DNA from 3 places in the Clostridium sp. genome. Region 3 is predicted to be linked to each of the others. Evidence: riboswitches for the same ligand, from Rfam matches in the RefSeq annotation. Region 3 holds a riboswitch; each other region holds the start of a gene.
What was found. Region 3 has a riboswitch for S-adenosylmethionine ahead of LKE46_RS04350 (amino acid permease). Riboswitches for the same ligand answer to the same signal wherever they lie in the genome.
Positions count from the first base shown of each region.

Region 1: another riboswitch for S-adenosylmethionine. It lies ahead of LKE46_RS05390 (hypothetical protein); the one in region 3 lies ahead of LKE46_RS04350 (amino acid permease).
Region 2: another riboswitch for S-adenosylmethionine. It lies ahead of LKE46_RS05460 (nitrogenase component 1); the one in region 3 lies ahead of LKE46_RS04350 (amino acid permease).

Region 1 covers NZ_JAKVOI010000001.1:1,070,270-1,073,561, reverse strand. Annotated here, with positions in the region: gene LKE46_RS05400 (ABC transporter ATP-binding protein) at 1-150, shown strand, start outside; gene LKE46_RS05395 (iron-containing alcohol dehydrogenase) at 202-1,293, opposite strand; gene LKE46_RS05390 (hypothetical protein) at 1,305-1,736, opposite strand; SAM riboswitch class I at 1,749-1,858, opposite strand; gene metK (methionine adenosyltransferase) at 2,002-3,204, opposite strand.
Region 2 covers NZ_JAKVOI010000001.1:1,088,723-1,092,014, forward strand. Annotated here, with positions in the region: gene LKE46_RS05450 (hypothetical protein) at 1-341, shown strand, start outside; gene LKE46_RS05455 (response regulator transcription factor) at 368-1,084, shown strand; SAM riboswitch class I at 1,123-1,227, shown strand; gene LKE46_RS05460 (nitrogenase component 1) at 1,417-2,883, shown strand; gene LKE46_RS05465 (nitrogenase component 1) at 2,885-3,292, shown strand, end outside.
Region 3 covers NZ_JAKVOI010000001.1:836,022-839,313, reverse strand. Annotated here, with positions in the region: gene LKE46_RS04355 (S66 peptidase family protein) at 1-477, shown strand, start outside; gene LKE46_RS04350 (amino acid permease) at 624-1,970, opposite strand; SAM riboswitch class I at 2,219-2,321, opposite strand; gene LKE46_RS04345 (ROK family protein) at 2,396-3,292, opposite strand, start outside.

The DNA.
Region 1 (3,292 bases), 230 kb from region 3:
GACAGAGCCGTAATTATGACACCGCGTCCCGGAAAGATAGAATCAATCATAGATATAAATCTTGAAAGGCCCCGGGATAGAACTGATCTGGAGTTTACAATACTAAAAAAGAAAATATTAGATAAGCTCCATTTTGCAAGGAAACATTAACACCATTAAAAAACAATGTACAAATTTTGAGTCTGTACATTGTTTTTTATTTTAAATAATTGCATTCAGAATTTGATCATTGCCACTACTCTTTTTTCCCAAGTATTCATTGCCCATCTCATCTGCTTTAATTATTGCCTTCTCAATAATGTTTTCCTTTTCATAATCACGGAATTTTAAATGAATATTATCCTTGATACCTGATATTTTAATTTTAGATCCATATTTTATTCCAAGCTGACTTAATGTAACAGGTAAACCAATCTTGGTAAATATATCAATAGCCTTGAATATTTCATCTTTGCTCCTGTTTTCAAGAACAAATTGAACAACAAGTGCAAAACTAGTTTTTTCACCATATAGGCTATACCTTGTATCGGAAATATATGTCATGTTATTGACTACATAATTACATATATCAATTGAGTTATCAACTATATCATGATTTTGCCTCATTCCGGATAATACTATGATTGAATCTATCAATTTTCTGTAACATTCATCATCAATGTTTTCATCCAGTTCTTCATACAATCCTTCAATATACTTCTCCAGTATGTTAACCGGATATTCGTCTTGTTTCACATGATCAAAATATTTAAAAACTGACATTGCATAACCTATACCTGCATTTAGATATCGTATGGATGATTCAAGTATTAAATCTATATCCGTCAATATAAGTTCAGGTAATTTCTTTAGCCTGACATAATCAATATATCTTCCGGTATCATCATATATTATGGAAATATTGGAACACGCAGCACAACTTGTAGCTACAGTAGGAATAGCAATTACAGGCTTACCTGTCCTATCACCTATGGTCTTTGCCATATCAATTACCTTTCCTCCTCCTACACCTAGTACTACATCAACCTTCAGTTTACGGGCTGATTCCGAATATATTTTTATATCATTCAAAGTGCAATGCCCATGGTATACTTCAACTCTATATTCCAGTCTCTCTCTTGCAAGATTCATAAGTATCCTTTGTCCAGTCTTGTTCCATGCAGTTTTTCCGCATATAATCAATGCATATTTTCCAAATTTCGAAGTATATTTACCGGTTTTATCCAGAATATTTTTCCCACTGACATAGAATTTCGGTATTTTTATATCCGTCATTTTACTCATCCTTTCCATAAATTTTAGAGTTAAATTATTTCCTTTAATTCCTCCAGTGGCTTTATATAATCACATAAATTTATATACTCCGGCTTAAACTTATATATACTATAATCTTTGAAATTACTACTCAGGAAATGTCTTCCCCTGTTTTTTCCAATTAAGGTTTTCAATACACTGTAGACTTCATTTGAATATATTATTTCAGCCAATTTTCCTGAAACATGTATGCTTTTGAATGCACTATATTTTTGTGTACTGTTTTCAAAATAGACATTGACCTTTGAACCGGTTTTGACTTTTTTGACATCTTTATCTACAATAAAATACACATTTGTATAATCATTTATAAATTCCTGTATATTTATAATACAAGTTTTATTTTGTTCATCCATTGCAACTAAATATCCCCTTTGTGAATGATCTATATATTTCATTGCATCATTTAATATTTCACTCATTTTCATATCCCTTCCTTATCTTTCAGAATTGAATCTGCAGGATTTAGCACCTTGTATGCAAATGGAACATACTGGTTGCTGAAACTTCATCGGGCCTTACCCTCTGCTTCTCTTGATAAGAGAATGTATTCCCCCAAACAATAAAAGGTCAAGTTATATTTATTAAAAAGATTTTATACAAATGATCTATCTCAATAATAAATTCAACTTGACCTCTAGTTTTTCTAGTCAGCCGAACTAGAATAAAAATTTCTTATTGCCATATCTATTTTAAAACCAAACTTTCTTTATTTTTATAAGCATCTCTTATTTGATCAACCTTATCCAGTTTCTCCCATGGAAGATCTATATCTGTCCTTCCAAAATGTCCATAAGCAGCAGTACTTTTATATATAGGCCTTCTTAAATCAAGATCCCTTATAATTGCAGCAGGTCTTAAATCAAACAACTCATTTATAATCTCGACTATTTCTTCATCATTTATTTTGCCTGTACCAAATGTATCTACACTTACTGATACAGGTTTTGCAACACCTATTGCATATGCTATTTCTACTTCAATTTTACTTGCTACACCTGCTGCCACAAGGTTTTTTGCAACCCACCTTGCTGCATATGCCCCAGATCTATCAACTTTGGTTGGATCTTTTCCTGAAAATGCTCCGCCTCCATGTCTTCCATAGCCGCCGTAGGTATCAACTATTATCTTTCTTCCTGTAAGGCCCGAATCAGCCTCAGGCCCACCCTTTACAAATCTTCCTGTAGGATTTACCAGATATTTTGTATTTGAATCTATGAGCTCTTTAGGTATTATTACTTTGATTACCTTGTCTATTATATCTTTTTCAATTTCATCATGGGTTACATTTTCTTCATGCTGTGAAGATATAAGCACGGTATCCACTCTCAGAGGTTTATCTCCTTCATATTCTACTGTAACCTGAGTTTTCCCATCCGGTCCAAGATATGAGATTGCTCCATTCTTTCTTACTTCAGCAAGCTTTCTTGAAAGTTTATGTGCCAGTGCTATTGGAAGCGGCAAGTACTCCGGAGTTTCATTTGTTGCAAATCCAAATACCATTCCCTGGTCTCCTGCTCCAATTGCTTCTATATTGTCTTTTTCACCTTTTTTAGATTCCAATGATTCATCTACACCAAGTGCAATATCTTGTGACTGTTCATCTATGGAGGTTATTACTGCACAATTGGATGCATCAAATCCAAATCTTGAATGATTATATCCTATATCGCTTATAGTTTGTCTTACTATTTTAGGTATGTCCACATATGCCTTGGTTGATATCTCTCCTACTAAAAGTACAAGTCCGGTATTTACAACTGTCTCACAAGCTACTCTTCCATTCTTATCCTGTTCAATAATTGCATCTAATACTGCATCTGATATTTGATCACATATTTTATCCGGATGTCCTTCTGTAACAGATTCTGATGTGAATAATCTACTCATTTTATCAATCTTCCTTTCATCATTTACTCTAAATTTTATTTCTATACTGGTTAACTTATATTAAAAAGAGACCAAACATTACTATCGA
Region 2 (3,292 bases), 250 kb from region 3:
GACTTAAAGAAGATACTGCAAATATGGTATATATGAGATTGATGGCTCTGTCCGGACTGGGAATAACCTTTCAGCAAAATGGCAGCTGGGTATTTTACTATTTTGACGGTAATATTGCTTCAGACAATAAAAGTGGTAAAGACGGAAAATGGACTTTTAATGGTAGTGGATCGCAGTTGACTGCATGGAATATTGTCCAGAAACATGTAAAGGAAGGTAAGGGCAAATATCCGGTTCAAGTTACGGTAAAGGGAGTATTAAAAGGAAACACCGGTACTAATCCGGGGCCGGATGCTGATGGCAAAAAGTTCCCTGTAATAACTGTTGAATCCATAAATTAAAATAGGATTTGAATGGAGTCTTGGTTATGAAAGAACAGAAAAGAAGAATACTTGTAGTAGATGACGAGATAAAAATTGTGGAAGTTGTAAAATCATATCTTCAGAGAGATGGATATTCTGTATATTCTGCATACGATGGAAATACCGTTATGGATATGTTTGACAAAGTAAATCCTGATCTCATGATTCTGGATCTTATGCTTCCGGATATTTGTGGAGAAAAACTATGCAGTATTTTAAGAAAGAAGTCCAAGGTGCCTATCATAATGCTTACAGCCAAAACTTCAGAATCTGATATACTCAATGGATTTGACATAGGAGCAGATGACTATGTAATAAAACCTTTCAGTCCAAAACAGCTTGTGGCAAGAGTGAAATCACTTCTAAGAAGAACAGTGGATGATAAAGATATTATGGATTACATAATTTCCATAGATAACGGCAGGTTGACAATAAACAACTCAAGCTATGAAGTTAAAAAATCAGGCAGTATAGTCAATCTTACCCCTGTTGAGTACAATATACTTACAGTTATGGCAGGACATCCTGAAAAAATTTTTACAAGAGAAGAATTGATATCCATTGTACTGGGAAAAAATTTTGACGGATATAACAGGGCTATTGATTCACATATAAAGAACTTGAGACAAAAAATTGAAGATAATTCCAGAAACCCTGTATACATTTTGACTGTAAGAGGAATAGGTTATAAATTTGGTGGAATTGTAGAAAAAAGATATTGACATATTCAATAATATTGAATATACTAATAGAAGTATATAGCTTATCAAGAGAGGCGGAGGGACAGGCCCTTTGATGCCCGGCAACCTGGATTTTATTCAAGGTGCCAATTCCTGCAGGATGAAATATACCTGGAAGATAAGATAATGGAAGAAATAACCTTCCCGTATCTTTTGCAGGGGAAGGTTTTGTTTTTTATTTACAGTTAATTGGTTGACCAGATATACTGGAGACTAAGTAAAGCCGGCGATGTATATTCGTAGTGTTTTACCTAGTCTTTTTTGTCAATTGGATTTTAGTAATTATTGATAAATATAAAAGGGAGGATACAATTTTGAGCATAAATATAAAATCACCGGAAATTAAAATAAGAGAAACAAGACTTGGATCAATTACGGGCTTTTTTGGAAATGCATCCCAACTATGCGAAATGTCAAAGGGGAAAAGGCTTTGTGACAGAAAACATTCTTTCAGTCAATGCCTCGGATGCAGCTCGGGAAACGCACTTTGCCAGCTTGTAATGATACAGGATGCAGTTGTTATAAACCATGCTCCGCTTGGATGCTCGGCAGACTTTTCGGATTTTAATTTTACAAACAGAGTAGGCCAGAGAAAAAGAAATTTCAAACTTAGAAATGCCAGACTGCTGAGTACAAATCTTGAAGAAAAGGACACTATTTATGGAGGGGGAGAAAAATTAAAGACTACAATAGAAGAAGCTTTTAACAGATTCAATCCCAAGGCAATTTTTATAACTGCGTCCTGTGCATCTGGTATTATAGGAGATGATATAGAAACAATAGCTGAAGATGCAGAAAAAAAATTCAAAATACCTGTAGTGTATATTCCCTGCGAAGGGTTCAAGTCAAAGATGTGGACAACAGGCTTTGATGCTGCATATCATGGAATAATAAGAAAAATAGTCAAACCTCCTGTTAAAAAGCAAAAAGATCTAATAAATGTAATTAACTTCTGGGGAAGTGATATTTTTACAGATTTGTTTGGAAAAATAGGATTGAGGCCAAATTATATAGTTCCTTTCTCAACTATAGAGCAGCTTCAAAAAATGTCAGAGGCTGCAGCTACAGTTCAAATATGTCCTACACTTGGAACGTATCTTGCAGCAGCACTTGAGCAGGAATATGGAGTACAGGAGGTAAAGGCACCTCCTGCTTACGGAATAAAGGGAACGGATGAATGGTTTAGAGAACTTGGGAGAATTACAGGAAAAGAAGCCGAGGTAGAGGAATTGATAAAATCTGAAAAGGAAAAAATATATCCTGAACTTGAAAAGCTGAGGAGCAGGTTAAAGGGTAAAAGGGCTTACATTACAGCTGGTGCGGCACATGGTCACAGTTTGATGGCTCTTCTTGAAGACCTTGGAATGAAAATTGTGGGAGCATCCATATTTCACCATGATCCATGCTATGATAACGGGGCGGAAGCAGCTAAGAGCCTTGATCATGCAATAAATACCTACGGTGATATAGAGAATTTCAGTGTATGTGACAAGCAGGCATATGAACTGGTTAATTCGCTTAATAGATTGAAGCCTGATATATTTGTTGCACGACATGGCGGAATGTCAATTTGGGGAGCCAAGCTTGGAATACCAACCTTTTTAATGGGGGATGAGCAGTTTGGACTTGGATATCAGGGATTGATAAATTACGGTAAGAAGGTTCTGGATGTACTTGAAACTCCTGAATTTGTAAAAAATATTGCAGCCCATGCAAAATTTCCGTATACTGACTGGTGGTTCAAACAGAGGCCGGATACTTTTCTGAAGGAGGGAAAATAGCATGCCTAAAATAGTTCAGGAACCAAGACATTATTGTACCCTCGGAGCCCAGCAGTCTGTAATTGCAATAAAAGGGGCAATGCCCATACTTCATTCAGGACCTGGATGTGGTGTGAAGTTATTTAGGGGACTCAGTACGGATTCCGGATATCAGGGTACAGGATATTCAGGCGGCGGAGTAATTCCATGTACAAACGCAACGGAGAGAGAAGTTGTATTTGGTGGAATAAAGAGGCTGCGTGAAGTCATTGACGGAACATTAAAAGTATTAAAAGGAGATCTGTTTGTAGTACTGACAGGCTGCACATCCGATATAGTCGGAGATGATGTAGGCTCGTTGGTGGATGAATATAAAAAAAAGGGCATACCGATAGTTTTTGCTGAAACAGGCGGCTTCAAGGGAAGTAAT
Region 3 (3,292 bases):
ACTGCTACATCTACACTTACCTCGCCAAGGCAACTTGAAAATCCTCCCGGAATGCCATTAATAAGCAGGATTCCTGGAAATGTTACAGGCCCTATAGTTGGAGGCAACCTTACATCTTTTGCAGATAACCTCGGCACTCCATTTGAAGTTGATACCAGAGGGAAAATACTCTTAATCGAAGAAGTACACGAGCCCATTAATACAGTCTACAGGCATATAAACCGGCTAATATTGGCCGGCAAGCTCAGTGACTGTGCAGGTATCCTTATGGGAGAATGCACAAATTGTGATGATTCATACGGTAAGTCATATGAAGATTTAATTAATGATGTTATAATGCCGATGAACAAACCTCTTATGACAAACTTAGCATCTGGGCATGGCACATACAAGATGGCTATACCTATAGGCGCCGAAGCCAACCTTAATACTTATGAAAATACATTGACGATACTTGAGCCAACGGTGCGTATATGATTTATCCCAATTATCGTGCCGGGAATTTGCTACCCTGCAGGCAACTAAATATACTTTCCTATAAATCAAAGACCTCAATGCTGTTGATAAAATATACTTATCAACAGCATGAGGTCTTATTATTAAACTTTCTTACCTTTTACAAATCATCTATTTTTAATTAATATTTTATACATGGTCAATAGAATTGCTATCCACACAGGTACTACATATATGGATATTCTCGTACTCGGTAAAACAAATAGTAAAGCAACGATCAATAACAAGTATATAATAGCTGTATACGTAAGTACCGGATAAAATGGCATTTTAAATTTTACTTTTTGTCCTAAGGAACTCTTATATTTTCTGAATTTTAATTGTACTAAAAGTATAGTTATCCATGCAGTTATAATTGCTATAACTGTTACCGATGATATATAATTAAAAACTTTGAAGGGTAATAAATAATTTAAAAATATTGCAATCATAGCTATAGCTGTACTAAATAGAATTCCTACATATGGTATTCCTGATTTGCTGATTTTACGAAATATACCCGGAGCATTATTGTTCAAAGCCAAACTATAAAGCATTCTCCCTTCAACAAATAATGCACTGTTCATACCTGATAATGCAGCTGTCAAAACCACAAAATTAATAATTGATGCCGCTGCCGGAATTCCAACTTTATCGAAGACTAATACAAAAGGGCTTCCTTTAATTCCAATTTTACTCCATGAATAAAGGCTTAACATAACCAACATAGAGCCAACATAAAAAATAAGTATACGCCAAAATACATTATTGATTGCTTTGGGTATGGATTTTTCAGGATTTTCTGCTTCACCAGCAGTTATACCAATAAGTTCCACTCCACCAAACGCAAAAGTAACAAAGATGAATGACAATAAAAATCCTCTGATCCCATTAGGGAAAAAACCTCCATTCATCCATAAATTTGAAAATCCAATGGCATGTCCTTTATTTCCAAAGCCAAATACTATCATAAAAAGTCCAAAAATAATCATGCAAATAATACACACAACTTTAATGAGTGCCAGCCAAAATTCAAACTCACCATAAGCTTTCACTCCAATTATATTAATTAAAACTAAAACCAATAAAAATACTAGGGCGGAAATCCACCTCGGAAAATCCGGCAGCCAAAACTGTACATATATACCAACTGCCGTAAGCTCGGCCATTACAGTTGTAACACCTTGAAGCCAATAAGTCCATCCTGAAAAAAATCCAGCGAAATCCCCTAAATATTTAGTTGCATAAGCACTAAATGAACCTGAATTTGGATCATCTACAGAAAGCTCTCCCAATGCCCTCATAATTATAAAAACAAACAAACCGCCAGTCAAATATGCTAATATAATAGACGGGCCACCCATACTTATGGCATCTGCCGAGCCATAAAATAACCCTACTCCTATGGCTCCACCAATAGCAATCATCTGAATATGACGATTTTTTAAATTCCTCTTTAATTTATATCCTCCCATATCGACATCCCAATCTTATAATTTTTCTAGAAATATAAACCAACAATAACTTATTTTACAGTAAAATCATTTATTCATAAACTTTATTTATAAAAGTTAAAGCTTATCTACAAAAAACAAAAAGCCAAATCCTCCAAAGATACATTAGATACATTCAACATATCAAGTAGAATTTGACCTCTAGTTTTCTAGTCAATCAAAAATAAAAAAATCTTACAGAGAAACTATAAGACCAATTTTTTCAAAGTTTCTCATCTTCCAGGTTTAACCTGCTGGAATTAGCACCATTGAACAATATATTCAGGTTGCCGGGTATCATAGGGCCAGTCCCTCCACCTCTCTTGATAAGATTCATATTTGATTATTATTTACATGATACTTAATTTAAATATAACTGTCAAGAATGAATTTGCCTATTTGGGTAATTATTGTATTTTAGTTTGAAGCACAGCAAGTGCTGCAGCACCCATTACACCTGCATCCGTTCCAAGTTCTGCTTTCACAATTCTGCATGACTTTGCCATTGCAGCAAAGCATCTCCTATTTACTACCTGTTGTATTTTCTTCAGTACGATATTTCCCCCTTTTGAAACTCCCCCTCCAATAACTACCATTTCAGGATCAAAGCTGGTTATGACATTGGCTACGCATATTCCAAGATATTCAAGGCTTTCATTCAATATTTCACAAGCAATTTTATCTCCCTTTTTTGCTTCCTCAAACACCTCATAGGAAGTTACCTTATTGTGTTTCTTTAAAGCTGTATATTCCTTATTCAGAACAGCCTGTTCTCCTTTTTTCCCTATTGCAGTACCCGATGCGAGTGCTTCTGCACAGCCATAATTTCCACAATTACATCTGGGACCATTTTTCTCCAGCGTCATATGCCCGATTTCAAGGGCATTGCAGGTATTCCCCCTGTAAATTTGTCCATTAATTATCGCTCCGCCTCCAATTCCCGTGCTGACTGTAATAAAAATCATATTTTTTGTTCCCTTTCCTGCTCCAAACATGAATTCTCCAATGGCACCTACATTTGCATCATTGTCCAGGTATACTGGAATTCCAAATTTCTTCTTTATTGGATCCACCAATTTAAAATTTCTGAAAGGAAGATTTGGCGTCGTTATTATTATTCCATTTTTAGCATCCAACGGCCCGGGCGAACCAATTCCGATGGCCTCAATATCTTCAATGCTTTTATCGTCACTTGCTAAAACTTTTTCTATTACTTCTATTATCTTTTCCAGTACTTTTTCTTCTCCCCTGAATGCATCGGTAGGGACAGTATATTTATACAATATACTGCCACTTATATCTGA